4 regions of the Pseudomonas sp. TUM25319 genome follow, and region 3 is predicted to be linked to each of the others. Evidence: riboswitches for the same ligand, from Rfam matches in the RefSeq annotation. Region 3 holds a riboswitch; each other region holds the start of a gene.
What was found. Region 3 has a riboswitch for cobalamin ahead of cobO (cob(I)yrinic acid a,c-diamide adenosyltransferase). Riboswitches for the same ligand answer to the same signal wherever they lie in the genome.
Positions count from the first base shown of each region.

Region 1: linked by a shared signal. The riboswitch ahead of AC05QJ_RS11500 (TonB-dependent receptor plug domain-containing protein) and the one ahead of cobO (cob(I)yrinic acid a,c-diamide adenosyltransferase) in region 3 are both predicted to bind cobalamin.
Region 2: linked by a shared signal. The riboswitch ahead of AC05QJ_RS19085 (CbtB domain-containing protein) and the one ahead of cobO (cob(I)yrinic acid a,c-diamide adenosyltransferase) in region 3 are both predicted to bind cobalamin.
Region 4: linked by a shared signal. The riboswitch ahead of AC05QJ_RS14125 (ABC transporter substrate-binding protein) and the one ahead of cobO (cob(I)yrinic acid a,c-diamide adenosyltransferase) in region 3 are both predicted to bind cobalamin.

Region 1 is NZ_CM150751.1:2,428,450-2,435,568, reverse strand. It holds tRNA gene AC05QJ_RS11520 (tRNA-Leu) at 1-10, opposite strand, end outside; tRNA gene AC05QJ_RS11515 (tRNA-His) at 64-139, opposite strand; tRNA gene AC05QJ_RS11510 (tRNA-Arg) at 179-255, opposite strand; gene folD (bifunctional methylenetetrahydrofolate dehydrogenase/methenyltetrahydrofolate cyclohydrolase FolD) at 540-1,394, shown strand; cobalamin riboswitch at 1,498-1,698, shown strand; gene AC05QJ_RS11500 (TonB-dependent receptor plug domain-containing protein) at 1,818-3,752, shown strand; gene AC05QJ_RS11495 ((2Fe-2S) ferredoxin domain-containing protein) at 3,803-4,150, shown strand; gene AC05QJ_RS11490 (ABC transporter substrate-binding protein) at 4,150-5,067, shown strand; gene ctlX (citrulline utilization hydrolase CtlX) at 5,201-6,118, shown strand; gene AC05QJ_RS11480 (ornithine cyclodeaminase) at 6,148-7,119, shown strand, end outside.
Region 2 is NZ_CM150751.1:4,132,506-4,139,624, reverse strand. It holds gene AC05QJ_RS19095 (cobalamin biosynthesis protein) at 1-229, opposite strand, end outside; gene AC05QJ_RS19090 (CbtA family protein) at 229-921, opposite strand; gene AC05QJ_RS19085 (CbtB domain-containing protein) at 933-1,118, opposite strand; cobalamin riboswitch at 1,216-1,419, opposite strand; cobalamin riboswitch at 1,625-1,825, shown strand; gene cobW (cobalamin biosynthesis protein CobW) at 1,923-2,990, shown strand; gene cobN (cobaltochelatase subunit CobN) at 2,994-6,755, shown strand; gene AC05QJ_RS19070 (magnesium chelatase ATPase subunit I) at 6,757-7,119, shown strand, end outside.
Region 3 is NZ_CM150751.1:5,462,558-5,469,676, forward strand. It holds gene cbiB (adenosylcobinamide-phosphate synthase CbiB) at 1-642, opposite strand, end outside; gene bluB (5,6-dimethylbenzimidazole synthase) at 639-1,289, opposite strand; gene AC05QJ_RS24670 (cobyrinate a,c-diamide synthase) at 1,286-2,581, opposite strand; gene cobO (cob(I)yrinic acid a,c-diamide adenosyltransferase) at 2,578-3,189, opposite strand; cobalamin riboswitch at 3,330-3,552, opposite strand; gene AC05QJ_RS24680 (hypothetical protein) at 3,705-4,283, shown strand; gene AC05QJ_RS24685 (PQQ-dependent sugar dehydrogenase) at 4,360-5,676, shown strand; gene AC05QJ_RS24690 (O-methyltransferase) at 5,673-6,323, opposite strand; gene AC05QJ_RS24695 (C40 family peptidase) at 6,342-6,878, opposite strand; gene AC05QJ_RS24700 (C40 family peptidase) at 6,998-7,119, opposite strand, start outside.
Region 4 is NZ_CM150751.1:2,997,911-3,005,029, forward strand. It holds gene AC05QJ_RS14115 (ABC transporter ATP-binding protein) at 1-194, opposite strand, end outside; gene AC05QJ_RS14120 (FecCD family ABC transporter permease) at 191-1,231, opposite strand; gene AC05QJ_RS14125 (ABC transporter substrate-binding protein) at 1,231-2,238, opposite strand; cobalamin riboswitch at 2,390-2,590, opposite strand; gene AC05QJ_RS14130 (thioesterase II family protein) at 2,623-3,348, opposite strand; gene AC05QJ_RS14135 (fatty acyl-AMP ligase) at 3,338-5,104, opposite strand; gene AC05QJ_RS14140 (acyl carrier protein) at 5,097-5,378, opposite strand; gene fabD (ACP S-malonyltransferase) at 5,375-7,119, opposite strand, start outside.

The DNA of each region.
Region 1 (7,119 bases), 3.0 Mb from region 3:
CCACGTCCGCGTGAAGCATTTAAAGCAAAGGCGCCAGATTTTCATCAGGCGCCTTTTGGAATATGGGGTGGACGAAGGGAATCGAACCCTCGACCACAGGAATCACAATCCTGCGCTCTACCAACTGAGCTACGTCCACCATATTGCATTACTGACTTGTGCCAAAGCTGCCCTTGATTGGCGCACCCGGCAGGACTCGAACCTGCGACCATCCGCTTAGAAGGCGGATGCTCTATCCAGCTGAGCTACGGGCGCATATTTAATCTGCTTTCACTTAGGATTACAAATTAACTTTTAGCCGTACTGAACAAGCTAAAAAATCCGCTTATTCTGCCCGACCTTGCTAACCAGTGCTAGGCCCTGCCCGACAAGTGAGGCGAATCCTATAGACGACCGGCGGGATCGTCAACTCTTTTCTCAAAAAAATTCATTTTATTGAAGGGCTTAGGGGAATTGCCGGACCAAGCGCCTTTGCCCTGCGCCGCCGTCATGCGAGAATGCGCGCTCTTTTTTTTCCTCTCGATGGTTAATCACCCGTCATGACTGCACAACTTATCGACGGCAAGGCGATCGCCGCCAGCCTGCGCCAGCAGATCGCCAAACGTGTCGTGGAACGTCGCCAGCAAGGTCTGCGGACCCCCGGCCTGGCGGTGATCCTGGTTGGCAACGACCCCGCCTCTCAAGTCTATGTTTCGCACAAGCGCAAGGACTGCGAAGAAGTCGGCTTCATTTCCCAGGCGTTCGACCTGCCCAGCAGTACCTCCCAGCAAGAGCTGACCGACCTGATCGACCGTCTCAACGATGATGCGAACATCGACGGCATCCTGCTGCAACTGCCGTTGCCGGCCCACCTGGACGCCTCCCTGCTGCTGGAGCGCATTCGCCCGGACAAGGACGTCGACGGATTCCACCCCTACAACATCGGCCGCCTGGCCCAGCGCATCCCGCTGCTGCGTCCCTGCACCCCGAAAGGCATCATGACCCTGCTGCAAAGCACCGGCCAGGATCTCTACGGCATGAACGCCGTAGTGGTCGGCGCTTCCAACATCGTCGGTCGCCCGATGGCCATGGAACTGCTGCTGGCCGGTTGCACCGTGACCGTCACCCACCGTTTCACCAAGGATCTGGCTGGCCACGTCGGTCGCGCCGACCTGGTGGTGGTCGCCGCCGGCAAGCCGGGCCTGGTCAAGGGTGAGTGGATCAAGGAAGGCGCCATCGTCATCGACGTCGGCATCAACCGCCAGGAAGACGGCAAGCTGGTTGGCGATGTGGTCTACGAGACCGCCCTGCCCCGCGCCGGCTGGATCACGCCGGTCCCGGGCGGCGTCGGCCCCATGACCCGCGCCTGCCTGCTGGAGAACACCCTGTACGCGGCGGAAGAACTGCACAAGTAACACGCAGGACGCTCCCGAAAACGGCACCCGCAAGGTGCCGTTTTTTTATGCCTGGGAAATGGCAATTGGCCCTCATCGGTTGACGAACGGTCGTCCCGGTGGTCAGATGCCGCCCGTTTCAGGTGTCTGCCGCCGCCGCGCGGCAGGTGAAACGGGAAGCCGGTGCGTCTCTCATGACAAGTCCGGCGCTGCCCCCGCAACGGTAAGCGAGTGAAGCGTTCAACAAGCCACTGTGCCCAGGCATGGGAAGGCGAACGCCTCGATACTCGCAAGCCCGGAGACCGGCCTGGAACGTCACGACTGTGGCACGGACGCGATCAGTCTTTTTGGCAAACCTGCGGTGGGCGGGCACGAGCCGGTAGACTGGCGCGCGTTCGCCAGCACCCTCCTGTGCGCTTCCCGAAAGTCCTTTTCGAGAAGTCAATGAATACACGTTACCTTCCACTGATCGGCTGCCTGCTGGGCGGCAATACCGGCGCTCTCGCGGCAGCGGTAAACCTCGATCAGCAATTCGTCTCGGCGCCACCGGTAGAATCGGACACCATCGCCCAGATGGCCCGCTTCGGCAGCAAGGTCGAGATCGTCGAACGCGAGCAGATCGAACGCGCCGGCCCCAGCGCCGACATCACCCGCGTCCTGCAGATGTTCGTCCCCGGCCTCTACGTGGCACCCAAGCAAGGCCCGTTCGACTACGGCACCTACTCGCTGCTGGGCGGGCGCAACGACGACACACTGATCATGCTCGACGGCGTGCGCCTGAATAACCGTCTCTACGGCGGCATCTACATCGACACCCTGCCGGCTGCCGCCATCGAGCGCATCGAAGTGCTCAAGGGCGGGCAGAGCCTGCTGTTCGGCACCCAGGCGGTATCCGGTGTGATCAACATCGTCACCCGCAACGCGCAGTCCCGCGATCCGTCCGGCCAGGTCAACCTGGGTGTGGACAGCTTCGCCGGGCGCAATGGCGACGCACGTATCGAGCGGATCTTCAGCAACGACCTGGGCGACCTCGGCCTGCTGGCGTACGTGAGCCACAACATTTCCGAAGGCTACCAGCCCTACCGCAACAGCCAGATGACCGCGACGGTCAGCGACAGGAAGCGCAGCTACGAGGTCAACACCTTCGGCGCCAAGGCCGCGCAGAGCTTTGCCAACGACAGTCGCCTCGAACTTTTCTACCAATACAGCGCCGCCAGCCTCGACTTCCTGCGTCCCGACGCCAACCGCAACACCACCAACGACCGTGTCCAGCAGATCGCCACGGCCACCTTCGAACAGCACCTCGACGAGCGCTTCAGCTACTTCGTCAAAGGCCACATGAACGATTGGGACACGCTCTACAACCGCACCTACAACAACACCGACGGCAGCACCCGGGTGCTCAACCACAACGACTACTGGGGCTTCAGCGACTGGGGCGTACAAGCCGAAGGCACCGCCGTACTGCCCGGCGGTCATACCCTGGTGTTCGGCAGCGACAACCAGTGGTTCAAGGGCAAGGACGATGTCTGGCAGATCGACAACAACCAGGCCGAGGCGCACGCGCTGTATGTGCAACTGCGCCCGGAAATCGCTGCCCTGCCCGACTGGCATCCAAGCATCGGCGTACGCCGCGAGCACCTGAGCGGCGGCGACAGCGCGACCGTGGGCATGCTCACCTCGCTCTACGACCTCACCGACCGCCTCAAGCTGCGTGGCCAGTTCGGCACCGCCTACAAGCTGCCCAGCGCGGAGCAGTTGTACGTGAACGAGCCGGGCGACTCGATGGGCAACCCCAACCTCAAGCCGGAGAAAAGCCGCAACGCCGAACTGGGCCTGGACTACAGCAACCTGCTCGACGGCCAGCCCTGGAGCGTCAGCGGCACGCTGTTCCATCGCCGTATCCAGGACCTGATCGCTATCGTTGATACCCAATGGGTCAACGGTGACGGCGAGATCAGGGTGCGGGGCTTCGAGCTCGATGGCCGGATCCAGCTCAGCGACCGCTGGCAATTGCAGGCGGACATGACCCGCAACCTCACCGAATCACGCAATGGCGCGACCCTCAACAACATCCCCGACTACTTCGCCCGCAGTCGCCTTGGCTACGAGTCCGCCGACCGCCTGTGGGGTGCCGGTACCGCAGTCCGCTACGTTGGCAGCGTGATCAGCCCACGAGACATCGACTACGGCCACTACACCGTGGTGGATGCCGATGCCTGGCGCTACCTCGACGCCCGGCGCGAGCACCGCCTGAGCCTGTTGCTGGAGAACCTGCTGGACCGCAATTACACCACCAGCATGGACAGTGGCGCGCGCAAGGTCAGCAACCTGGGCCGGCCGCTCACCGCCGAGGTTCGTTACACCTACAGCTTCTGATGCCTGTCGCGGGGTGCCGTCGCGCGCCCCGCTGCGCCAAGGAGACGCCCATGCAAGAACAGGACATTCCGAGCAAACCCGAGTGGTCGGTCATCCCCGACCATGCCCGCCATGTGATGCTGTGTACCGGCCCGCGTTGTACCCAGCGCGGCGCCCTGCAGCTGTGGAAAACCGTGCGCAACGAATTGCTGGCCGCCGGCCGCATGGAAACCGTCGGCGGCGTGCTGCTGACCCGCACTCACTGTCAGTTTCCCTGCAACCTAGGGCCCGTGGCGACGGTCTATCCCGATCGCTGCTGGTACCGCATCGCCAGCCATGACGACGCCCGCCGCCTGGTCCGTGAACACCTGCTCGACGGCCGCCCGGTCAGCGAGCTGTTGCTGAACGGAGACAGCTGATGCAACGCCTCCTCTCGCTGCTTCTGCTCAGCCTTGTCGCCAGCACCGCCCATGCCCTCGATTACCACAACTGCGGCGAGCGCCGGACGCTCGCACAACCACCCCAACGCATCCTCGCCCTCAACCAGCATGCCGCCGATCTGCTGCTGGCGCTGGACGTCACGCCGGCAGCGGTCAGCTATATAGATGACGATGCCGGCTCGCTGCTGGAAAACCGTTATCGCGGCGTCCCGCTGCTGTCGCGCCGCTACCCATCGCGAGAGGTGTTCTATGCCGGGCAGTTCGACTTCGTCGTCGGCGGCTTCGCCAGCGCCCTTCGCGAGGGCGACGGTATCGGTCCCCGCGCCGACCTTGCCCGCCGCGGCATCGCCAGCTACCTGCTGGAAAATGCCTGCACGCCGCAACCCGCTTCCGGCTTCGCCGCCATCGCGGATGACCTGCGCAGCCTCGGTCATCTGCTGGGGCACGATGCCCGGGCCGAGCAATTGATCGCCGCCCAACAAGAAGACCTGCGCCAGGCCCGGCAACTCGCCGGCCATCGCCAACCGGTCTCGGTGTTCTACCTCGACAGCGAGACCCGCGGCCTGGAAAGCAGTGGCGGCAAGGGCTTCATCAGCGAACTGATCGCCGCTGCCGGCGGGCGCAACATCCTCGCCGACCTCGACCTGCACGGCGTCACCGTCGATCCCGAGACACTGCTGCTGAAGAATCCGGACGTGATCATCCTCGCCGACGCGGTCTGGTCCCGCGCCACCGCAAAACGCGCCTACCTGCGCAGGCATCCGGCCCTCTCGCACCTGCGGGCGGTACGAGAGAACCGCATGATCGACCTGCCCTTCACCCATCTGGTGGCCGGTGAACACAGCGCCCGTACCGCCCTGGAACTGGCCCGCCAACTGAGGGCCATGAACGACTGAAGCGTGACAGCCGAATCGGCTGCAACCCTGCCGGTTTCAGCTATCCCGGCTGGGCGCCTCGCGTGCTTCAGCCGGGATTGCAAGCGCATCGGGAGGACAATGGACGCACAGCCAACCCCTGGATGCGTGCCCGATGCAAACCACCAATACCGTCCTGATGATCCGCCCGGCGCGGTTCGCCTTCAACCCGGATACCGCGGTCAACAACCGCTTCCAGAAACCCGTGCTGGATGCCGAGATGGCGCAGCAGAAAGCGCTGGAAGAGTTCGACGGCTATGTCGATACCCTGCGCCAGCATGGCGTCGAGGTGCTGGTGGTACAGGACACCCCGGCGCCCCACACGCCCGACTCGATCTTCCCCAACAACTGGTGGAGCAGCCACGCCGACGGCAGCCTGGTGCTCTATCCGATGGAAGGCCAGAACCGTCGCCTGGAACGCGACAAGGGCGTGCTGCGCGCGCTGGATGAGCGCTTCGCCATCCACAAGACCATCGACCTCAGCCCGCTGGAGGAGCAGAGCATCTTCCTCGAAGGCACCGGCAGCATGGTGCTGGACCGCGAACACCGCATCAGCTACGCCTGCCACTCCGGCCGCACCCATGGCGAGGCCCTGCGCCAGTTCGCCGAGCACATGGATTACCGCCTGTGCGTGTTCCACGCCGTCGATCGCCACCAGGCACCGATCTATCACAGCAACGTGATGATGAGCGTGGGGCGCAACCTGGCGGTGGTGTGTCTCGACGCCCTGCCCGACGCCACCGAGCGCCGCACCCTGGAACACAGCCTGCGCGACACCGGCAAGGACATCCTCGGCCTGGACTTCGACCAGCTCGAAGGCTTCGCCGGCAACATGCTCGAAGTCCACGACAAGCAGGGCCAGCCGCTGCTGGTGATGTCGCGCAGTGCCTGGAACACCCTCGATGCCGGCCAGCGCCGCCAGGCCGAGCGCCACAGCCATCCGGTGGTGGTGAACATCGATCATATCGAACGCATCGGCGGCGGCAGCGCACGCTGCATGCTCGCCGAAGTGCACCTGCCCGTTCGCAACTGACCCCGACGACGACAAGAAGGAGAGCCCCCATGACCCGCTATATCGACGTGACCGACCTGAGCCGCCTGGTTGCCCGCAAGGGCCTGACCACCTGCCTGGAAGAAATGGCCGAGTACATCCGCGAGGATTACCTGCGCTGGAACGACTTCGAGAAATGCGCGCGGGTGGCCAACCACTCGCCAGACGGCGTGATCGAACTGATGCCGGCCTCCGACGCCAACCTCTACGCCTTCAAATACGTCAACGGCCATCCGAAGAATACCCACCGCGGCATGCTTACCGTGATGGCGTTCGGTGCCTTGGGCGACGTCGATACCGGCAGGCCGCTGCTGCTCAGCGAAATGACCCTGACCACCGCGATCCGCACCGCCGCCACCTCGGCCCTGGCCGCACGCTACCTGGCGCGTCCGGACAGCCGCAGCATGGCGCTGATCGGCAACGGCTCGCAGAGCGAGTTCCAGGCCATCGCCTTCCACACCCTGCTGGGCATCGAAGAGATTCGCCTGTACGACATCGATGCCAAGGCCAGCGCCAAGCTCGCCGCCAACCTGTCGGCGTATCCAGGCATCCGTCTGGTCACCGCCGGCTCCGTGGCCGAAGCGGTACGCGGCGCCGACATCGTCACCACAGTGACCGCCGACAAGGCCTACGCCACCATCCTCACCGCGGACATGATCGAGCCCGGCATGCACCTCAATGCCGTGGGCGGCGACTGCCCCGGCAAGACCGAGCTGCACCGCGACATCGTCGAGCGCGCCCGGGTGATCGTCGAATACGAGCCCCAGAGCCGCATCGAAGGCGAGATCCAGCAGATGCCCGCCGACTCCCCGGTGACCGAGTTCTGGCAGGTGGTGAACGGCGAAATCACCGGCCGTGAAAGCGCGGAGCAGGTGACCCTGTTCGACTCCGTGGGCTTCGCCATCGAGGACTATTCGGCGCTGCGCTACGTACTGGACGTCGCCAGGGTACTGGACATCGGCAGCGAAATCGGACTGGTGCCG
Region 2 (7,119 bases), 1.3 Mb from region 3:
GTTGCGCGGCGCTGAAGAAGATCAGCGGCAGGTCGAGGTCGGCCGCCAGGCGCAGCAGGCCGGGTTCGTTGCGCTTGAGGTCGATGCTGGCCAGGCCAGCGAGGGCGGAAACGGGCAGGTCATGGGCCTGCAGGGTCTGCCGCAGCAGTCTGGCCAGAGCACTGGCCGAATTGCCGCGACGGCAGCCCAGCCCGGCGAACAGCGGGGTTACGCCGGGTGTAACGGTCATCAGGCCGCCTGGCGACGGTACAGCCAGGCGCTGATCAGGCCCAGGGCGACCCAGAACGCGGCGTTGGTCAGCAGCGAAGCGACGATGAACTGCGACTCCAGGGCCTCCGGTGCCAGGCTCTCATGCACTTCAGGTTGCGGCGCGCCGATCACGTGGGGGAGGACCAGCAGCACCAGGCCTACGGCCTTGAGCAGCCAGTTGCCGGCGAACACGATCAGGGCCAGGCCCACGGCGGTGGCGGCGGCAGTGCCGACCCACCAGTACTGACGCAGGGCCAGGTCGGCGGCGGCGGTGCCGGGCAGTTCGGGCGGCAGGCCGAGGTTCGGTGCCAGGCAGAACACGGCGAAACCGCCCAGGCCCCAGAGGGCGCCGGTGGCCACGCGTCCCGGGCTGCGGAGGGTGTACATGGCGGCGAGCAGCAGGGCAAAGCCCACCGCGACCACCAGGTTGCCACCGGTGGTGGACAGCACGCGCTGCCAGCCATCTTCCGGCGACCAGGCTTCGGCGTCGTGGTGATGTTCTTCAGTGGCGGCGGCGCCGGCATGCTCGTGTTCGTGAGCGGCCGGGGCGGCGGTTTCATAGGTTTCCGCCTGGAGGATCAGCGGCGACACCCAGAAGCTCTGCAACAGGGTCAACAGCAGGGCGGCCAGCAGGCCGGCGAAGCCTGCGGTGCGGGCAATGCGCATGAACATTCGGGCAGGCCTCAGTGGCAGGGGAAGGCGGCGCTGTGGCGGGTGTCGTGAGCGGCGTTATGCACCGCTTCGATGTGCGAGAACCCGGCGAAGTAGACCAGGCACAGGCCCAGTACCGAGGCGCTTACGGCGGCGACGATACGCTGGCTGAGGGTGACGGGTGTGGCGATGGAAGGACGGGCTGTGGTGATCGGCATGGCGCTTTCCTCTTGGTGTTATCGGCAACAGGCAAGCGCGAAGAACCCCTGACCGGACTCGCCCAGGAGTTGCAACGTCGCCCGCCCACCGCAGGTTTGGTCAATGCTGGTCTGGGCCGGTCTCCGGGCTGGCGAGGGTGGATGAACAACTCCAACCGTGGCGTCACCTTCCCATGCCGAACTGCTGGCACAGTGGATCAGACGCTTTCCTCGCTTACCGTTGCGGGGGCAGCACCGGCTTTTACCGGTTTCCCGTTTCACCTTTTGTAATAAAAAAGGCACCCAAACGAATCGCGCTAGGAAATCACGCGCGTTGACATCCGTCAATACAGCGGTTGACCGACTTCCGGGCACTGCGTAGCCTTGCCGATTCGAGGTTCTTCGGCGCGGGCCGGAGCTAGGTTCTGTACGAAAAGTCTTGAGACGAAGGTCAGGCAAGGCGAAAACAGCCGAGGAAGCGGAGTTGACTGGTTGTCAATGAGCATTCCGAGGCTGTTTTCAACGCAGCATCACCGAGTATCAAGGCTTTTCGTACAGAACCGAAGAGGGGAACGCGGTGCGCCTTTATTGGCCAGGCCGCGGCTGCCCCCGCAACTGTAGGCGCTGCCAGCATCGACACAGCCACTGCCCAGACGGCGGGAAGGCGTCGGTGACGCCCTGAAGGGCACAGCGCGAGCCAGGAGACCTGCCTCGTACAGTTTCCGACATTCAACCGGGCGGGGTGATCCGGTGGCGAACGCGCCCAGGCCAGACGGCCTGCGGCTCCCGTCCCGCATGCCCGCCATCCTGCCAAGGGCATCCGACATGAAAACACTGGCCAAACTCCCCGTCACCATCGTCACCGGCTTCCTCGGTTCGGGCAAAACCACCCTGCTGCGGCACATGCTGGACAACGCCCAGGGCCGCCGCATCGCGGTGATCGTCAACGAGTTCGGCGAGCTGGGCATCGACGGCGAGATCCTCAAACAATGCAGCATCGGCTGCACCGAGGAAGAGGCCAGCGGCCGTGTCTACGAGCTGGCCAACGGCTGCCTGTGCTGCACCGTCCAGGAAGAGTTCTTCCCGGTGATGCGCGAACTGGTGGCCCGTCGCGGCGATCTCGACCATATCCTGATCGAAACCAGCGGCCTGGCGCTGCCCAAGCCTCTGGTACAAGCCTTCCAGTGGCCGGAAATCCGCAATGCCTGCACCGTCGACGCGGTCATCACCGTGGTCGACAGCCCGGCCGTGGCCGCCGGCACCTTCGCCGCCTTCCCCGAGCAGGTGGACGCCCAGCGTAAGCTGGACCCGAACCTGGACCACGAATCGCCGCTGCACGAGCTGTTCGCCGACCAACTGGCCAGCGCCGACCTGGTGGTGCTGAACAAGGCCGACCTGATCGCCGCCGACGCCCTGGCTGCGGTGCGTGCCGAAGTGGCCGAAGAGCTGCCGCCTGCGGTGAAGGTGATCGAGGCGAGCAAAGGCGTGTTGCCACTGGACGTGCTGCTGGGCCTGGGCGCCGAGTCCGAAGCTCATATCGATGGCCGGCGCACCCACCACGACAGCCACCATGATGACGACGACCACGACGATCACGATCACGACGCCTTCGATTCCATCTCCCTGGAACTGCCGGAAGCCGACGAAGCCCTGCTGCTGGACGCCCTGACCCAACTGGTGGTGGATACCGGCATCCTGCGGGTCAAGGGCTTCGCCGCCATTCCCGGCAAGCCGATGCGTCTGCTGATCCAGGGCGTGGGCACCCGCTTCGACAAGCACTTCGACCGCGCCTGGCGCGCCGACGAACCGCGGGTCACGCGCCTGGTGCTGATCGGCCAGGAACTGGAGGCCGAGGTCCTGCAAGCCCGTCTGCGCTCGGCCCTGGGCGCCTGATCCATGCACCTGCTGCGGACCCAGCCCGGTGGTTTCGTACCGGACGACAGCATTGCCGACCTCGGGCAGACACCTGCCGAGCTGGTGATCCTTTGCAGTGGTGATTCGCACCTGGCGCTGCTGGCCGAAACCGCCCGGCAGTTGCCGGGCGATTACCCCAGCCTGCGCCTGGCCAACCCCATGCAGGTACAGAACCATGCCTCGGTAGACCTTTACGTTGACCAGGTGCTGCGCCACGCCAAGGTGATCCTGGTGTCGCTGCATGGCGGCATCGGTTACTGGCGCTACGGCGTCGAGCAACTGGTGGAACTGGCCGCCCGTGGCGTGAAGCTGATCCTGGTGCCGGGCGACGACCGTCCGGACCCGGAGCTGAGCAGTCTGGGCAGCGTGACGGGCGAACACGCCGAACGGCTCTGGCACTTCCTGCGCCAGGGCGGCAAGGCCAACGCCCTGAATCTGTTCAACTGCCTGGCCAGTCTGTGGCTGGGTCGCGATTACGCCTGGGACGAACCTCGGCAATTGCCGCGTACCAGCCTTTACCACCCCGATCATGCCGAACCCGGACTGGCGCACTGGCGTGCCGACTGGCAAGCCGGCCAGCCGGTGGTGCCGCTGCTGTTCTACCGCTCGCACCTGCAGGCGGCCAACACCGGCTTCGTCGACGTGTTCTGCGAGCGTCTGGCCGGTGCCGGGCTCAATCCCTTGCCGATCGCCGTAGCCAGCCTCAAGGAAGCCGGTTGCCTGGCCCAGGTCGAAGACTGGCTGGACGAAACCGGCGCTGCGCTGATCCTCAATACCACCGGCTTCGCCCAGTCCAGCCCGGAACAGCCGCACCTGCGCCCGTTCCGCCGTGACATCCCGGTGTTGCAGGCGATCTGCGCCCAGGACAACCAGCCGGGCTGGGAGGCCAGCGAACAGGGCCTCGGCGCCCGGGACCTGGCGATGCACATCGCCTTGCCGGAGCTGGACGGGCGGATCATCACCCGGCCGGTGAGTTTCAAGGACCTGGCCTGGCGCAGCGAGCGCAGCCAGTCCGATGTGGTCTGCTACCGGCCGCACCCCGAGCGCATGGATTTCGTCGCCGAGCTGGCACGGCGCTGGTGCGAACTGGCGCGCCTGCCCAATCCGCAGAAGCGGGTGGCGCTGATCCTCGCCAACTACCCGACCCGTGATGGTCGCATCGGCAACGGCGTCGGCCTGGACACGCCGGCGGCGGCCCTGAATATCCTGCGGGCGCTGAAACAGCAGGGGTATCCGGTGAGCGAATTGCCGGATACCGGCACCGCGCTGATCCACGACCTGCTGGGCGGTGTCAGCAACGACCTCGACACCCTCGACCAGCGCCCCTGTGCCCAGAGCATGGCGCTGGACGACTACCTGGCGGCCTTTGCCCAACTCCCCGAAGCCAATCAGCAGGCGGTGCGCGAACGCTGGGGCGAGCCGCAGCAGGACCCGATGTTCCGTGGCGGGCGCATGATGGTCGCCGGCCTGCGTCTGGGCCTGACCTTCGTCGGCATCCAGCCGGCGCGTGGCTATCAGCTCGACCCGAGCGCCGTCTACCACGACCCGGACCTGGTACCGCCCCACGGCTACCTGGCCTTTTACTTCTGGCTGCGCCACGGCTTTGCCGCCGATGCGCTGATCCATGTCGGCAAGCACGGCAACCTGGAGTGGCTGCCGGGCAAGGGCGTTGGTCTCTCCGACCAGTGCTGGCCGGATGCGCTGATCGGGCCGCTGCCGAACATCTACCCGTTCATCGTCAACGACCCGGGCGAGGGCGCCCAGGCCAAGCGCCGCACCCAGGCGGTGATCATCGACCACCTGATGCCGCCGCTGACCCGCGCCGAAACCTACGGGCCGCTGCGCAACCTGGAGCTGCTGGCCGACGAATACTACGAAGCCCAGTTGCTTGATCCGCGCCGCGCCGTGGAACTGCAGAAAGACATCCTGCAACTGGTGCGCGACAACCATATCGACCGCGAGCTGCAACTGGATGGCGCCCTGGACGACGCCAACGTCTGGCTGCCACGGCTGGACACTTACCTGTGCGACCTCAAGGAATCGCAGATCCGCGATGGCCTGCATGTGTTCGGTGAGTCACCGGTCGGTCGCCTGCGCATCGACACCCTGCAGGCGTTGTTGCGCGTGGCCAGGGGCGATGGTCGCGGTGCCAATGCCAGCCTGCCCCGTGCGCTCGCCCGGGCGTTGCGGCTGGGCTTCGACCCGCTGGACTGCGACCTCGGCGAGCCCTGGAGCGGCCCGCGCCCCGAGCCACTGGCGGCATTCGACTGCGGCCCGTGGCGTACCCACGGCGATACCCGCGAGCGCCTGGAATTGCTGAGCGCCGCGTTGATCGAGACGGCGCTGTCCGGCGTGTCCGAATTACCCGACGACAGCCAGTGGGACGAAGTGCTTGCCATACTGCAAGGGCTGCGCGAGCAGGTGGCGCCGCAACTGGACGCCTGCGGCGCGGCCGAGATGCAGGGCGTGCTCAGCGCCCTCGAAGGCCGCTTCGTGCCCGCCGGCCCCAGCGGCGCCCCGAGTCGCGGACGGCTCGACACGCTGCCCACCGGGCGCAACTTCTACACCGTCGATGTACGCAACCTGCCCACCGCCACCGCCTGGCGCCTGGGCTTCGCCTCCGCCAGCCTGATTCTCGAGCGTCATCTGCAGGACCACGGCGATCACCTGCGCCAGCTCGGCCTGTCGGTGTGGGGTACGGCGACCATGCGCACCGGCGGTGACGATATCGCCCAGGCCATGGCGCTGATGGGCGTGCGGCCGGTGTGGGCAGCGGGCAGCCACCGTGTCGATGATTTCGAGATCCTGCCGCTGAGCCTGCTGGACCGCCCGCGGGTGGATGTCACCCTTCGAGTGTCTGGCTTCTTCCGCGACGCGTTCGGCAACCTGATCAAGCTGTTCGACGCCGCGGTGCAGGCCGTGGCTGCGCTGGACGAGCCGGACGACCTCAACCCGCTGGCTGCACGGGTGCGCGCCGAGCGGGCCGAACTGCTGGCCAGCGGTCTGGATGAAGAACAGGCCCGGCGCCAGGCCGGCTGGCGGGTGTTCGGTTCCAAACCTGGTGCCTACGGCGCGGGCGTGCAGAACGCCATCGACGGACGTCTGTGGCACAGCCGCGAAGACCTCGCCGAGGTCTACCTGAACCACGGCGGCTATGCCTACGGCGGCGCCGACGACGGCACCGAAGCCCGTGGCCACTTTGCCCGGCGCCTCAGCCAGGTGCAGGCGGTGCTGCAGAATCAGGACAACCACGAGCACGACCTGCTCGACTCCAACGACTACTACCAGTTCCAGGGCGGCATGCTGGCGGCGGTGGAAAGCCTTGGTGGCCGCCCGGCAGCCAGTTACCACGGCGATCACAGCCAGCCGGAGCGCCCGCGCATCCGCACCCTCAAGGAAGAGCTGAACCGGGTGATCCGCGCCCGGGCGCTCAACCCCAAGTGGATCGACGGGGTCAAGCGCCACGGCTACAAGGGCGCCTTCGAACTGGCGGCGACGGTGGACAACCTGTTCGCCTTCGATGCCACCACCCACCTGATTGATGACCATCATTACCAGTCGCTGGCCGATGCCTACGTGCTCGATGCCGCGACCCGCGAATTTATCCGCCAGCACAATCCCGAGGCGCTGAGGGACATCACCGAGCGCCTGATCGAGGCCCAGCAGCGCGGGCTCTGGGAAGAGCCGGGCGACTACCGCGAAGCCCTCGAAGAGCAGTTGCTGGACGGCGAAGAAGAGGCTTGAGATGACAGAACCCGTGCACTTTCCCCTGGCCGCAGTAGTCGGCGCCGAGGACCTGAAACTGGCCCTGTGCCTGACCGCCATCGACCCGAAGATCGGCGGCGTGCTGATCGAAGGGCCGCGGGGCATGGCCAAGAGCACCCTGGCCCGTGGCCTTGCCGACCTGCTTGGTGACGGGCCATTCGTGACCCTGCCGCTGGGCGCCACCGAGGAGCGCCTGGTCGGTACCCTCGATCTGGACGCCGCGCTGGGGCAGGGCAAGGTCCGCTTCTCGCCGGGCGTGCTGGCCAATGCCGATGGCGGCGTGCTGTACGTGGATGAAGTGAACCTGCTGCCGGACCATCTTGTGGACCTGCTGCTGGACGTG
Region 3 (7,119 bases):
CTTGCCCAGCAGCGCGTAGGTCAGCGCCACCAGCCGCGCGGGAATGTAGTTGAGGACATCGTCGATCCGTGCCGCGGCCCAGCCAAAGCGCTCGAAACGTTCATTGCGGTAGCCCCACATGGCATCCAACGTGTTGCTCAGGCGATAGAGCACCACACCCGGTGCGCCAGCCACGACAAACCAGAACAGCGCGGCAAACACCGCGTCGCTGCCGTTCTCCAGCACCGATTCGGTGGCGGCGCGAGCGACGGCGGTCTCGTCCAGTTCGCGGGTCTGCCGGCTGACCAGATAGCCGACGCGCTTGCGGGCCTCTTCCAGATCGCCACCGCGCAGCGCATCGGCCACCGGCTGCACGTGCTCGCCGAGGCTGCGCAGGCCGAGGGCGCAATACAGCGCAAGAATTTCCACCAGCCAACCGATGTACGGCAGCCAGGACAAGGCCGTGACCAGCAGGGTCAAGGGCACCACGGCGAGGAACCAGGCGGTGACGCCATGGCTGCGCCAGCCCCGCCCACCGGCGTTGAACCGCTGCTCCAGGCGCCCGGCCATGTTGCCGAAGGCCACCAGCGGATGCCCGCGCCGTGGTTCGCCCAGCAGCGCATCCAGCGCCACGCCGGCAACGGTCAGCAAGGCCACACTCATTCGGTTTCTCCCCATTGATTGGCAAACAGCATGTCCGCCAGCGGTCGCGGCGTGGTCCAGCCTTCCAGCGCCAGCATCGGCGCCGGGTAGAACGCGTGCACCGGTCCCAGGCAGAGGATCGCCAGCGGCTTGGCCCCCGCCGGCATGCCCAGCAGGTCGGCGAGCGCTTCGGGATCGAACAGCGATACCCAGCCCATGCCCAGCCCTTCGGCGCGGGCGGCCAGCCACAGGTTCTGGATGGCGCAGGACAGCGAGGCCAGGTCCATCTCCGGCAGGGTGCGACGGCCGAAGATATGCGGTTCGCGCTTGTCCATCAGGGCGGCTACCAGCACTTCGGCGCAGTCGTTGATGCCCTCGACCTTGAGCTTCATGAATTCGTCGGAACGCTGGCCCAGTGCTTCGGCGGTGCGCAGGCGCTCGTCTTCCACCAGCGCCTGGATGCGCTGGCGCAGCTCGCGGCGGGTGATACGGATAAAACGCCAGGGCTGCATCAGGCCGACACTGGGCGCCTGATGAGCCGCTTCCAGCAAGCGCGCCAGCAGTTCGGGGGCGACTTCACCACCGCTGAAGTGGCGCATGTCGCGGCGCTCGCCGATGGCGCGGTAGATCGCCGCGCGTTCGGCCGGGCTGTAGGCGTGATCGCTCATGGCGCCAGCAGCGCCGCCGTCGCATCAGGGTTGGACGGAAAGTAGAAATGCACGTAGGAGGCGGTCAGCCGGCCGATGCGGTACACCGCTTCCGCACCGCGTCCGCCGTTGGGGCTCTGCCCGCGGGCGACCGGCTCCAGCTCGGTACTGGTCAGGGAGTGGTGATAGGTGTGCCCACGCAACGTGCCTTCCGGCAGTTCCACGGCCTGCAAGGCCAGGGCCGCGAGGCGCTTCTGCATCACCGCTTCGCCCGCCAGCAGGCCGGCCAGCTCGGCGCGCTCGCCAGCGACGTCGGTGAGGGCCTCGAGCAGGTACAGCATGCCGCCACACTCGGCCAGCAACGGCTTACCAGCCTGGTGGTGGGCGCGGATGGCGGCCAGCATCGGGGCATTGCCCGCGAGGGCATGGTGATGCAGCTCCGGATAGCCACCGGGCAAGTACAGGCTGTCGGCCTCGGGAATCGCACCGTCATGAATCGGCGAGAAGAAGCTCAGCTCCGCGCCCATGGCCCGCAGCAGATCGAGGTTGGCGCCATAGGTGAAGGCGAAGGCTTCGTCACGGGCCACCGCGATGCGCACGCCCTGCAAGCGGCGCTCGGTGGCGACCGGCTCGGGCGCGGCAAAGGCCACCGGGGGCGGCAGCGACGACTGGCAACTGTCGCCGAGGGCCTTGGCGGCGGCATCGAGACGCAGGTCGAGGTCAGTCAGCTCGCTGGCCTGGACCAGCCCCAGATGCCGGCTCGGCAGTTCGATAGCGGTTTCCCGCGACAGTCCACCGTACCAGCGCAGCCCTTCGGTCAGGCTGCCTTCCAGCAGTTGCGCATGGCGCAGCGAGCCGACACGGTTGGCCAGCACACCGGCAAACGGCAGGTCCGGCTGATAGCGCGCCAAGCCAAGGGCCAGGGCGCCGAAGGTCTGGGCCATGGCAGTGCCGTCGATCACTGCCAGCACCGGTACGCCAAAATGGCGGGCCAGGTCGGCGCTGGACGGCGTACCGTCGAACAGCCCCATCACGCCCTCGATCAGGATCAGGTCGGCTTCGGCGGCCGCCTCCCAGAGCAGGCGACGGCTTTCTTCGGCGCCGACCATCCACAGGTCGAGCTGATACACCGGCGCGCCGCTGGCGCGCTCGAGAATCATCGGGTCAAGGAAATCAGGGCCGCACTTGAACACCCGCACCTCGCGCCCCTGGTTGCGATGCAGGCGCGCCAGGGCGGCGGTGACGGTGGTCTTGCCCTGGCCGGAGGCCGGCGCGGCGATCAGCACCGCCGGGCAATGCCGGGTGTCGCTCATAGTTCGACGCCCTTCTGCGCCCGGATACCGGCCTGGAAGGCGTGCTTGATCATGCCCATTTCGGTGACGGTGTCGGCCAGTTCGATCATGTCGTCCTTGGCGCCGCGGCCGGTGACGATCACGTGCTGCATCGGCGGACGCGCCTGCAGGTCGGCGAGCACCTGGTCGAGATCCAGATAACCGTGCTTGAGGGCAATGTTCAGTTCGTCGAGGACCACGAAGCCGATGGCCGGATCCTGCAGCAGTTGCCGGGACACCGCCCAGGCCGCTTCGGCGGCGGCGATGTCGCGCTGGCGGTCCTGGGTTTCCCAGGTAAAGCCCTCGCCCATCACGTGGTAGCGCACCTGCTCGGGGAAGCGACGGAAGAACAGCTCTTCGCCGGTGGCATTGCGGCCCTTGATGAACTGCACCACGCCGCACTGCATGCCGTGGCCCATGGCCCGGGCAAGCATGCCGAACGCCGAACTGCTCTTGCCCTTGCCGTTGCCGCTGAGCACCAGCAGCAGGCCGCATTCGTTGGGGGCATTGGCGATACGCTCGTCGATCACCGCCTTCTTGCGCTGCATGCGCGCCAGGTGGCGTTCGTCACGTTCGGTGGATTCGGTCATCGGGATCTCCGCGAGCCACTGTCGGCCCAGGCTGGACCGAAATCAACGGCCAGTGGCGACAGATAAGGGATGGTGGCACACGGAACACGCGCAGAAGCCAGGCGGCGTCGCCCGGAAAACCGCGCATCACCCTCCGTGATGCCGTTGAACTGTCGCAGGCCGGTCTCCGGGCTCATGAGCGGGTAGCGAAACCCTGGCCGGGCGCCTTCCCGGGTGACGACACCCAGTGGCCATGCGCAGCCTTGACTCATTTACCGTTGCGGGGGCAGCGCCGGAATGACGCGTGCCTGACGCGCTCACCGGCTTCCCTGTTTCACCCTGTCGGCCGGCGGGCCACAGAGCACCTGAAACAAGTCGCGAAGGTTAGAGGGTTGCATCCGGAGCGTCAATGAAAGGCGCCCTGTACGGCGCGTTCGATGGCGTTTCTGTCGTCTTGTGCCACACTCTGCGCAGTGATATCAAAGTGCCACGCTTTTCCCGCTGTAGCTCGTACAACAATTACGAAGGAGAGCAGCATGCAAGGCCTGATCATCAACAACCCCAGCCTGGAATTCCTGCGCCCGGCGCTGGAGCGCTGGGGCGAGTGCATCGAGCGCTTCAACCAGGTCCTCGGCGACAACGAAGGCCCGTATTGGCAAAGCGCCCGGAGCAACCTCGGGATTCTCTCCAGCGCCCTCTGGCAAGCCGAACTGGTGACCCTGCAGGATTTCCAGAGCAAGAAGCAGCGCGACGAATGCGAACGCGGCGCCCGCTGCGACCTGCTGGTGGCCAGCCGCGACGAATCGGCGTACCTGCATGTCAGCCAGCGCTGGCCGAAAGTGGGCCGGGTCGATCTGAGCAGCGCCCTGCAGGAAGCGACCACCACGGCCCGAAGCATCGCCTATCCCAGCCAGTTGAAGATCGCCACGCTGTTCGCCAGCCCGTGCAAGCTCGGCCAGTACGCCAGCCCGGAGGAACTGCAGGACTTCGTCGACGACCTGCAAAAGCACAACGCCTGCGCGATTGCCTGGTGCTTCCCCTATGGCTACCGGAAGTTGCACGACGAACTCGGGCAGTATTACCCCGGTGTCGCCCTGCTGCTGAAACAGGCCTGACTGCACCGATTGAACCTCCGGCGTCCGCTCCACCTCTGACCTTGTAGACCGACCGGTCAAGAGAAAGGAGCGGACCATGTCTTCACTGCGCATCGCCTTGCTGCTGGCAATCACTACCGGCCTGAGCGCCTGCGGTGAAAACGCCCGCCTCCAGGTCACCGACGGCAGCGGCCCTTCGCCGCAACTGCCGGAACCGAACAAGACCCTGATCCCTACCGTGAACATCGCCCCCGCCGTCGGCTGGCCCGACGGCGGCAAGCCGACCGCCGCACCCGGCACCCAGGTGGCGGCCTTCGCCAGCGGCCTGGACCACCCGCGCTGGCTCTACGTACTGCCCAACGGCGATGTGCTGGTGGCGGAAACCAACGCCCCGCCGAAACCCGAGGATGGCAAGGGCATCAAGGGTTGGGTGATGAAAAAAGTCATGGCCCGCGCCGGCGCCGGAGTGCCAAGCGCCAACCGCATCAGCCTGCTGCGGGACGCCGATGGCGACGGCGTGGCGGAAACCCGCACGGTCTTCCTCGACAACCTCAATTCGCCCTTCGGCATGGCGCTGGTGGGCAACGATTTCTACGTCGCCGACACCGACCGGCTGCTGCGCTTCCAGTATCAGCCCGGCAGCACGTCGATCAGCGGCCCCGGCCAACCCGTGACGGACCTGCCGGGCGGACCGCTGAACCATCACTGGACCAAGAACGTCATCGCCAGCCGCGATGGCAAGAAGCTCTATGTCACCGTCGGCTCCAACAGCAACGTTGCCGAGAACGGCATGGACCAGGAGCAAGGCCGCGCGGCGATCTGGGAAGTCGACCCTGCCACGGGCCAGCACCGGATCTTCGCGTCCGGCCTGCGCAACCCCAATGGTCTGGCCTGGGAGCCCCACAGCGGGCAACTGTGGACGGCGGTGAACGAGCGCGACGAGATCGGCAGCGACCTGGTGCCGGACTACATCACTTCGGTGCGCGACGGTGGCTTCTATGGCTGGCCCTATAGCTACTATGGCCAGCATGTGGATGTCCGGGTACAGCCGCAAGACCCGAACCTGGTGGCCAAGGCCATCGCCCCCGACTATGCGGTCGGCCCGCATACCGCTTCCCTGGGCCTGACCTTCGCCGAACCCGGCGTATTGCCTCCGCCCTTCGACCAGGGTGCGCTCATCGGCCAGCACGGTTCGTGGAACCGCAAGCCCCACAGCGGCTACAAGGTGCTGTTCGTGCCGTTCAGCGCAGACGGCAAGCCGGCGGGCAAGCCCATCGATCTGCTGACCGGATTTCTCAATGACGATGGCAAGGCCATGGGGCGGCCGGTCGGAGTGATCAATGACGGGCGCGGCGGCCTGTTGGTGGCCGATGATGTGGGCAATGTGATCTGGCGGGTGTCGAAAGCCCGCTAGCGTTTGCGGCAGAGGGTAAGCCCGTCGCCCAGCGGCAGCAGTGACAGGTCGACCCTCTCGTCATCCCGCAGCGCCAGGTTGAGCGCCTGGATCGCCCGGGTATCGGCGCTGTCCGGCTGCGCCTGCAGGACGCGACCACTCCACAGGGTGTTGTCGAACAGCAGCAGACCGCCCTGGCGCAGCAAGCGCAGGCCGTGCTCCAGGTACACCGGGTAGTTGGCCTTGTCGGCGTCGATGAACATCAGGTCGAAGGCGCCGTCCGCCAGGGTCGCCAGGGTGTCCAGCGCCGGGCCGGGGCGCAGGTCGATATGCCCTTCCACACCCGCCTCACGCCAGTAGCGACGGGCAATGCCGTGGTAGTCGCCAGGCAGGTCGCAGCACAACAGCTTGCCATCCGGCGGTAGCGCTCCAGCAATGCACAGGGCGCTGTAGCCGGTGAAGGTGCCCACTTCGATGGCATTGCGTACCCCACCCAATCGCGCCAGCAACGCCATCAACTGCCCCTGCTCGGGCGCGATCTGCCAACTGGCGTTGGGCAGCGCCCGGGTTTCCTCGCGCAGACGCGCCAGCAGCGGCGTCTCACGCAAGGAGACCCGCTGCAGGTAGTCGTAGAGGGGATCGTCGAGGTAAAGCGTCTGGCCGGTCATCCGCTCACCTCGCCGGAATCAGGGGTTGTGTGCCAGGTGCGCGGGGGCTTGCAGCACACGCTTGGCCTGGAGGTAGGACTTCTGCCAGTAGTTGTTCGACAGGTAGTCCAGGCGCACCGTGCCGCCCGTGGACGGCGCATGGACGAAGCGGCCTTCGCCGACGTAGATGCCGGCATGGTTGACCTGGCTCGCGCCATTGGTGGCGAAGAACACCAGGTCGCCGGATTGCAGGGAGTCCTTCGAGACGTCCGGCGCGCGCATCACGATCAGCTCGCGAGTGGAGCGCGGCAGGGCAATACCCGCGGCGTCACGGTAGACGTAGCCGATCAAGCCGCTGCAATCGAAACCGGAGTCCGGGGTATTGCCGCCCCAGCGATACGGCGTGCCCACCAGCCCCAGCGCACGGAACAACACGTCCTCCGCTTCGGGCGAGAACGATACCTGGGGAGCATTGAATACAGGCTGGACCACCGGGGCCGGGGTCGGGGCGTGACTGGAGCAGGCACCGAGCAGTGCCGCCAGGGACAATACCGCTAAACGCGCCATTATCGACATCATCAGAACATCCTGTCATGAAGCCGGAAAGGTGAGAATCAAGATTAGACTAATTCTGTAAACACGCACGGCGACGAGCTTTTCAGCATCGTCGCCGTGTACCTGACGTCAGCGGAAACTCAGTTGCGCGAGAGCGTGGTCGGTGCCATTGCCAGCGCGCGCTTGGCTTCGATGAACGTCTTGCTCCAGTAGCGATCGCCGAGGCTGTCGATACGCACGCCACCGCTGCGACGGCTGCTGG
Region 4 (7,119 bases), 2.5 Mb from region 3:
CAAGGTTTGAGCAGACCGGCCAGCAGCCGCAGCAGGGTGGATTTGCCCGAACCGTTGGGGCCGACGATGCCGAGGGTTTCGCCGGGAACCGCCTGCAAGCTCACTTCCGCCAGCAGCGGCGTGTCCTTGATCCGATAGCCCAGGCCGTTGCAGGCGAGGGCGGCACAGCGTTGCGCATCGTTGAAGGCGTTCATCGCAGGCGCTGCCCCCGGATCAGGATCAGGGCGAACACCGGTGCGCCGACCAGCGCTGTGATCACGCCGATGGGCAGCACCTGCCCCTTGAGCAGGGTGCGCGACAGCACATCGGCGGCGATCAGGAACAATGCCCCGCACAGTGCGCTCAGCGGTAGCAGGCGGGTGTGCCGCGGGCCGGCGAGCAGGCGCACGGCATGGGGAATCACCAGGCCGACGAAGCCGATGGAGCCGACGAGGGAGACCAGCACGGCGGTCATCAGCGCCGAGCAGGTCACCAGCAGCACCTGTACCCGGCGCACCGGAATGCCCAGCGCCGCCGCGGCATCGCTGCCGAAGGTGAAGGCGTCCAGTGCGCGGCGGTGCCACAGGCACAGCAGCAAGCCTGCCAGCACCACCGGCAGCGCCAGCCACACCGCCGGCCAGCGCACTCCGCTGAGGTTGCCCAGCAGCCAGAACATCAGGCCGCGGGCCTGTTCGGCGCTGGCCGAGGCGGTGATCAGGAACGAGGTGAGGGCGTTGAACAACTGCGAACCGGCGATACCGGCGAGGATGATCTGTCCGGCACTGCCGGCTCCCCGTGCGCCCCGGGCCAGCAGCGCCACCAGGGCGAAGGCGGCGAGGGCGCCGACGAACGCGCCGGCGGACATCGACAAGGCTCCGGCGCCGACCCCGATGATCGCCACCAGCACCGCGCCTGTGGACGCTCCGGCGGAAATCCCCAGCAGGTAGGGGTCGGCCAGCGGGTTGCGCAGCAGCGCCTGCAATACCACGCCGGCCATGGCCAGACCGGCCCCGCAGGCGCCGGCCACCAGGGCGCGGGGCAGGCGATAGTTCCAGATGATGCCTTCGTCGATGGGGTCGAGCAGATGCCCGGCACTCCACAACTTGTTGCCCAGCACGTCCAGCACCACGGACAGCCCGAGGCGCGTTTCGCCGATGCTGGCCGCGGCGATCACCGCCAGGGCCAGCAGGGCGCCGACCCACAGTGCATGGCCCAGCGAGCGCAGGGCGAGACGGGCAAGGGCGTGGAGCATCAACGGGCCTTCTGGCTGGCGGCGGCCAGGGCTTCGATGCCATCGATCAGGGTCAGGCTGGCCTGCATCGAGTTGGCGTCGATGATGACGATGCGGTCGTTTTTCACTGCGTCCATGTTGCGGGTGACCGGATCGTTCTTGAGGAACTCGAGTTTCTTCAGGTAATCGTCGGCGGGGAAGCGGCGGCGGTCCATGCGGGCGATCACCAGGAAGGTCGGGTTGGCCTTGGCGATGGTTTCCCAGCCCACGGTCGGCCATTCCTCATCGGACTCGATGACGTTACGCATGCCCAGGGTGTTGAGCATGAAGTCGGGAATACCCTTGCGCCCGGCCACGTAGGGGTCGATGTCGAGGTCGGCGCTGGAGAACCAGAACACCGCCGACTGGTTTTCTTCGCGGCGCTGGCCGGCGCTGGCGGTGACCTTGGCCAGACGCGCCTTGAGGTCGTTGACCACGGCATCGCCGCGCTCGCTCACGTCCATGATCTGCGCCAGTTGCTCGATGCTCTTGTACAGGCTGTCGATCTGGAACGGTTGCAGGCGGGTGCCGTCGGCGCCGCTGAGGTTGTCCTTGCCTTCGCAGTCGGACGGCATCAGGTAGGTCGGCACCTTGAGGTCGGCGAACTGCTCGCGGGTGCCGACCACGCCTTGCGGTCCGACCATCCACTCGAACTGCACCGCCACCAGGCCGGGCCGCTTGCCGATCACCGCCTCGAAGCTGGGGTCGTTGTCGGCCAGACGCTCGACCTTCGCGTTCTGCGCCTTGAAGCGTTCGGGGACATCGCTGAACCACAGCGAGGTGCCGGCCAGCTTCTGTTCCAGGCCCAGGGCATAGAACATCTCGGTACCGGACTGGCCGATGGTCACGGCGCGGGCGGGCGCCTGGTCGAAGGTCAGCTTCATGCCGCAGTTGTCCACGGTGAGCGGGTACTGGGTAGGCGCGGCGACAGCGGCGTGGTTCAGGCCGAGGCTGGCGAGCAGGGCTAGGGCGAGACGGGACGGTGACATGCGGATGCGATCTCCATTCGAACGTGTGCGGTGACACGGCACAGGTCTGGAAAACACACCCCGGAAAAACACGCGGACGCACGCCGGGCAGCCGTGAAGACGGTTGCCGTGCGCAGACGGGATGCCCTTTCCGGACACCCCGCCGGTGGGTTTGTGATGCTGCTGGCCGGCAGGTCTCCTGACTGGCGCGTCCTGGCACTGCTCCAGCCTTCCCGGGCGTGGCCCAGTGGCGTTCGATGAGGAGCAGGCTCGGCGCCTACAGTTGCGGGGGCAGTTCCGTTTTCGCGCCGGTGGGCGGCGCGCACGGATTCCCTATTAATTCCTTTCGGAAACCGGCGGGGCGCGATGGTACGGGATAGAGCGGCGCAGGGCCAGCCCCGGGCGTCAGCCCAGGGCCCGCAGCACGCTTTCGATTTGCCCCATCACCGCAAAGTGCCCGCCGTCGCTCATGCGCAGGGAGAACCCGGCACCGCTGACCCGACGCCAGGCCAGCAGCGACTCGTAGCTCACCTGGCGGTCCTCCAGCGCCCCGAAAGCCACCACGGGGATCTCCAGCGGCTGCTGGTACCGATGGCGGTAGTCGAGGATCAGTTCAAGGTCGGCCTGCAGGATCGGTACGGTGAGGTCCATCATCGCCGGGTTGTCCAGCACTTCCCTGGGCGTGCCGGCGAGGTCGGCGAGGTAGTCGCGCAGGGCGCGGTCGGTCAGCGGCGGCAGGCCGGCGCAGACTGGCAGCCAGTCCGGGCTTTGCCGTGACGCCACCAGCAGCCGCGAGGGTCGCCGGGCGCCCGCGGCCAGCAGGTGGCGGGCGGTTTCGTAGGCGAGCAGGGCCCCCAGGCTGTGGCCGAACAGCACCAGCGGTTTGTCCGGCAGCCGCTGGCACTGCTCGGCGAAGTGCCCGGCCAGCTCCGCCAGCGAGCGGGCGAAGGGCTCGCGCAGTCGCCGGGTACGGCCGGGCAGTTCCACCGCATACAGTTCGCAGCGGCCGGCCACGGCTTTTTTCCACGGGAAGAACCCCTGTGCACTGCCGCCGGCGCAGTGAAAGCACACCAGGCTGACCGGCGCCGCGTCGTCGGCCAGCCACTGCACCAGGCCCGTCTCAGGCGTCATCGAGCAGTTCCAGTTGGGCCGCCAGGTAGAGCTGGCGCATCCTGCCGCGCTGGATCTTGCCGCTGGTGGTCTTGTGGATGCTGGTGGGCTGGACGAACACGATGCGATTCAGGGTCACGCCGTGGCTGTCCGTCACCGCGCCGCGCACGGTGGCCTTGAGCTGGCGCGGATCGTCGCGCAGCCAGCGCTTGAGCTCGCGGTTCAGCTCGATGGCGGCGACCAGGGTCTGGCGCTGTTGTTCGTTGTCGTGGCTGAACACGGCGCAGCTTTGTGCCCTTGCATCGCGCAGCGCCTCGATCACCGTGTGCTCGATGTCTTCCGGGTGCAGGTTGCGGCCCTCGCAGATGATCAGGTCCTTCAGGCGGCCGCCGATGTAGAGCTGGCGGTCCTGTTCCTCGACGAAGCCCAGGTCGCCGGTGCGCAGCCAGTGGTGTTCGCTGCCGTCGTCGAGGCGCGCGCGAAAGCCTGCCTCGGTGGCCTCCGGGTTCTGCCAGTAACCGCGAGCGATGGCCGGGCCGCGCAGCCAGATCTCGCCGATCTGCCCGATTTCGCAACGTTGCCGTGTGGCGGGGTCGACGATCGCTACCTGCACCTCCCACGAAGGCTCGCCACAGCCCACCAGCACCTGCGCATTGGCCGGGTCGACGGGCCGGCGCAAGCGCTGTTCCAGTGCCAGCGCCTGCGGGTCGGCACTGAGGGTGCGTACCGGTCGCCCATGGGGGCCACCGGACACGAACAGGGTCGCCTCGGCCAGGCCGTAGCAGGGTAGGAAGGCGCTGGCGGCAAAACCATGGGCGCCATAGCACTCGGCGAAGCGCGTCAGGCTGGCCGGACGCACCACGTCGGCGCCGTTGAGGGCGTGGGTCCAGCAGGACAGGTCCAGGCCTTCCAGGCGGCGGGCGTCGTAGCGTTCCACGGCGAGGTTGTAGGCGAAGTTCGGGCCGCCGGCCAGGCGTGCGCGGTAACGGGCGATGGCCTGCAGCCAGACCAGTGGCTGGCGAACGAAGGTGGCTGGCGACAGGATCACCGTGTGGTTGCCCAGTACGATGGGCAGCAATTGGCCGAGGATCAGCCCCATGTCGTGGTGGTGCGGCTGCCAGGTGACGAAATCGCTGGTGTGATCCAGTGCCCAGGCGTCGCGCATCATGCGCAGGTTGGCGCTGATGTTGGCGTGGCTGACGATCACGCCCTTGGGTGCCGAGGTCGATCCCGAGGTGTACTGCAGGAAGGCGGTGCGCTGCGGGTCGTTGTCCTCCGGTCGGCTCCAGCTTGCTTCGGCGTCGCACTCGCTGGTCGGGCTGAGCAGGGCGAGCCCTTCGGCGCTGCTGCGGGCGAACGCCTCGCGCAAGGCCGGGCGTTCGCTCTCGGCCACCAGCAACAGGCGGCTGCCGCTGTCGTCGAGGATCTTCAGGCAGCGTTCGACGCGGCGCCGGGTCGGCAGGTTGACCGGCACGGCAATGCGCCCGGCCAGCAGGCAGCCGAGAAAGCTGGCGATGAACTCCAGCCCCTGGGGAAAGAACAGCGCGACGCGGTCGCCCGGCCGGCTGTGGCTGTGCAACTGGCGGGCGATGGCGCTGGCGCGGCCGTACAGCTGGCCGTAGGTCAGGCGCTGCTGCTCGGCACCGTCGTCATCGAGCAGGGTGAACAGCACCTTGTCCGGGTGCAGCCGGGCGCGCAGGCCAAGGCAGTCGTGGATCGCCAGGCTGCCGGTGGCCGAGGCCAGTTCCTGGGGGTTCAGGCAGGTCTTGTCAAACATGCTCCGGCTCCTGTTGTCGGGTTTGCCCGGCGCTGCCGGCGAGTGCGGCGATGGCTTCGGCCAGCTCGATGATGCTCGGGTGTTCGAACACCAGGGTCGGTGACAGGCGCACGCCGAAGCGTTCTTCAAGGCTGCCGATCAGCCGGGTGCCCACCAGCGAGCCGACGCCCAGGGCGCCCAGCGGGGTATGCAGGTCGATCTCGTCCGGCGGCAGGTCGGTCTCCCGGCAGATGAATTCACTGATGTGGGTTTGCAGGGTCTCGATCAGGCTCATGGGCTTTTCCTCGGTGGGGCATCGGGGCACAGCAGGTCGAGCAACTGCGCCGTGGGCAAGGGAATCGGCAAGTCGGGGGCGTGCTGGCGGCGCCAGCGGTTGAACAGCCACAGCGAGGCATCGCCGGGCACTTGCGTTGTGGCCTGCGCATCACGCATGCGCTGACACAGGGCCTGGCGCTCGTCGCCGGGACGGCAGCCGTCGCTGAGGTAGAACGCCTGCTGCGCCTCGCTGTGGCGTTGGGCCTGGTGGTCCAGCACATAGCCCTGGCTGCGGCTGTGCAGCTCGGGGTAGCGCCAGTCCGCCAGCCACTGGTGGTCCGCGCGGCCCAGGCGCGCCAGCTGTTGCTGGCGCTGAATGGGCAGGGCGGCCTCGGCGGCGAGCAGCCATACCGCTCCCGGTGCGACGAACTCCACGCCCAGGTCGAACATGGCCTGGGCGCTGGCGGCGCTGCCGATCAGCCCGCCGGCGCCGATCAGTGGCCGGCGCAGCAGGCGCTCGCGGCGGGCCAGGGCTTCCAGCAGCAGCGGCAGGTGCTGATCGACGGCGATCAGCAGGGCGTCGGCGTGGGCGAGGGCAGCGTCGAGATCCGCCTCTCGTTCCAGCCGGACCAGCCAGTGCACCGCCGGCCAGCGCTCGCGCAGTTGCGGCGTAAGGCGATGGGCGCCGATCTCGATGCAGCGGATGCCCGCGTCGGCGACGTGCGCCAGGCGTTGCGCACCGTCGAGGCTCACGCCGAAACGCCCGCGCAGCTGTGGATTGGCGTTGTAGCGTTGCAGGGTGTCGTGCAGCTGCTGGTCGTCCAGGTCGTGGCTGTCCAGCAGGCCCATGGCGCCGTGGCGGGCCAGTTCCAGCAGCAGGGCCTCGCCGCCCAGCGCCGGGGCCAGGGCCGCCGCCAGCAACGGCCGCCCCCGTGGCGCAGGCGCTGCCGCGAGAGCCGGAGCATGCTCGCGGATGTCCTTGAGCATGCCGGCGAAGATCGGCGGCTGGCCGACTTCGATGAACTGCTCGACACCCTCGGCCAGCAGCCGCTGCATCCCCTGTTGCCATTGCACGGGGTGGGTCAGGTGGCGCGACAGCGCATCCACCAGTCGCTCGCGGCGATGGGGGCGGGCGTCGATATTGGCGATCACCGGGAAGGCCGGCTCGCGGAACTGCGCGCTGACGCTGTGCAGGAAAGCGCGGAAACCGGCCTCCACCGGCGCCATCCAGGGCGTGTGGAACGGCCCGCTGACTTTCAGCAGCAGGGCGCGGATCGACTGGCGGGCACACAGGCCCAGCAACTGCTCGAGTGGTTGGTGCTCGCCACCGACGATGATCTGTCGCGGACTGTTGATATTGGCGATGGCCAGGCCACTGTCCGGCAATTCGGCGAGCAATTGCCGGACCTGCTGCTCGTCCTGGCCGAGTACCGCCGCCAGGCCACCGCCTTCGACCGAGGCCATCAGCCGTGCGCGCTCGTTGACGATACGCAGGCCCAGGTTGAAGTCCATGACCCCGGCAGCGGTCAGCGCAGCGTATTCGCCAACGCTGTGACCGGCGGCGAAGTCGGCCCGGGCGCCATCTTCCCGCGCCGCCAGCCAGCCCAGCCAGGACACCACGTAGATGGCGGGCTGGGTGTAGCGGGTCTGGTTCAGGTGCTGGTCCGGATCGTCCAGGCACAGCCGTTCGATGGAGTAGCCGAGCACGGCGTCGGCTTCGCGTACCAGCGCCGGGAAGCGCGGGAACAGCTCGGCGCCCA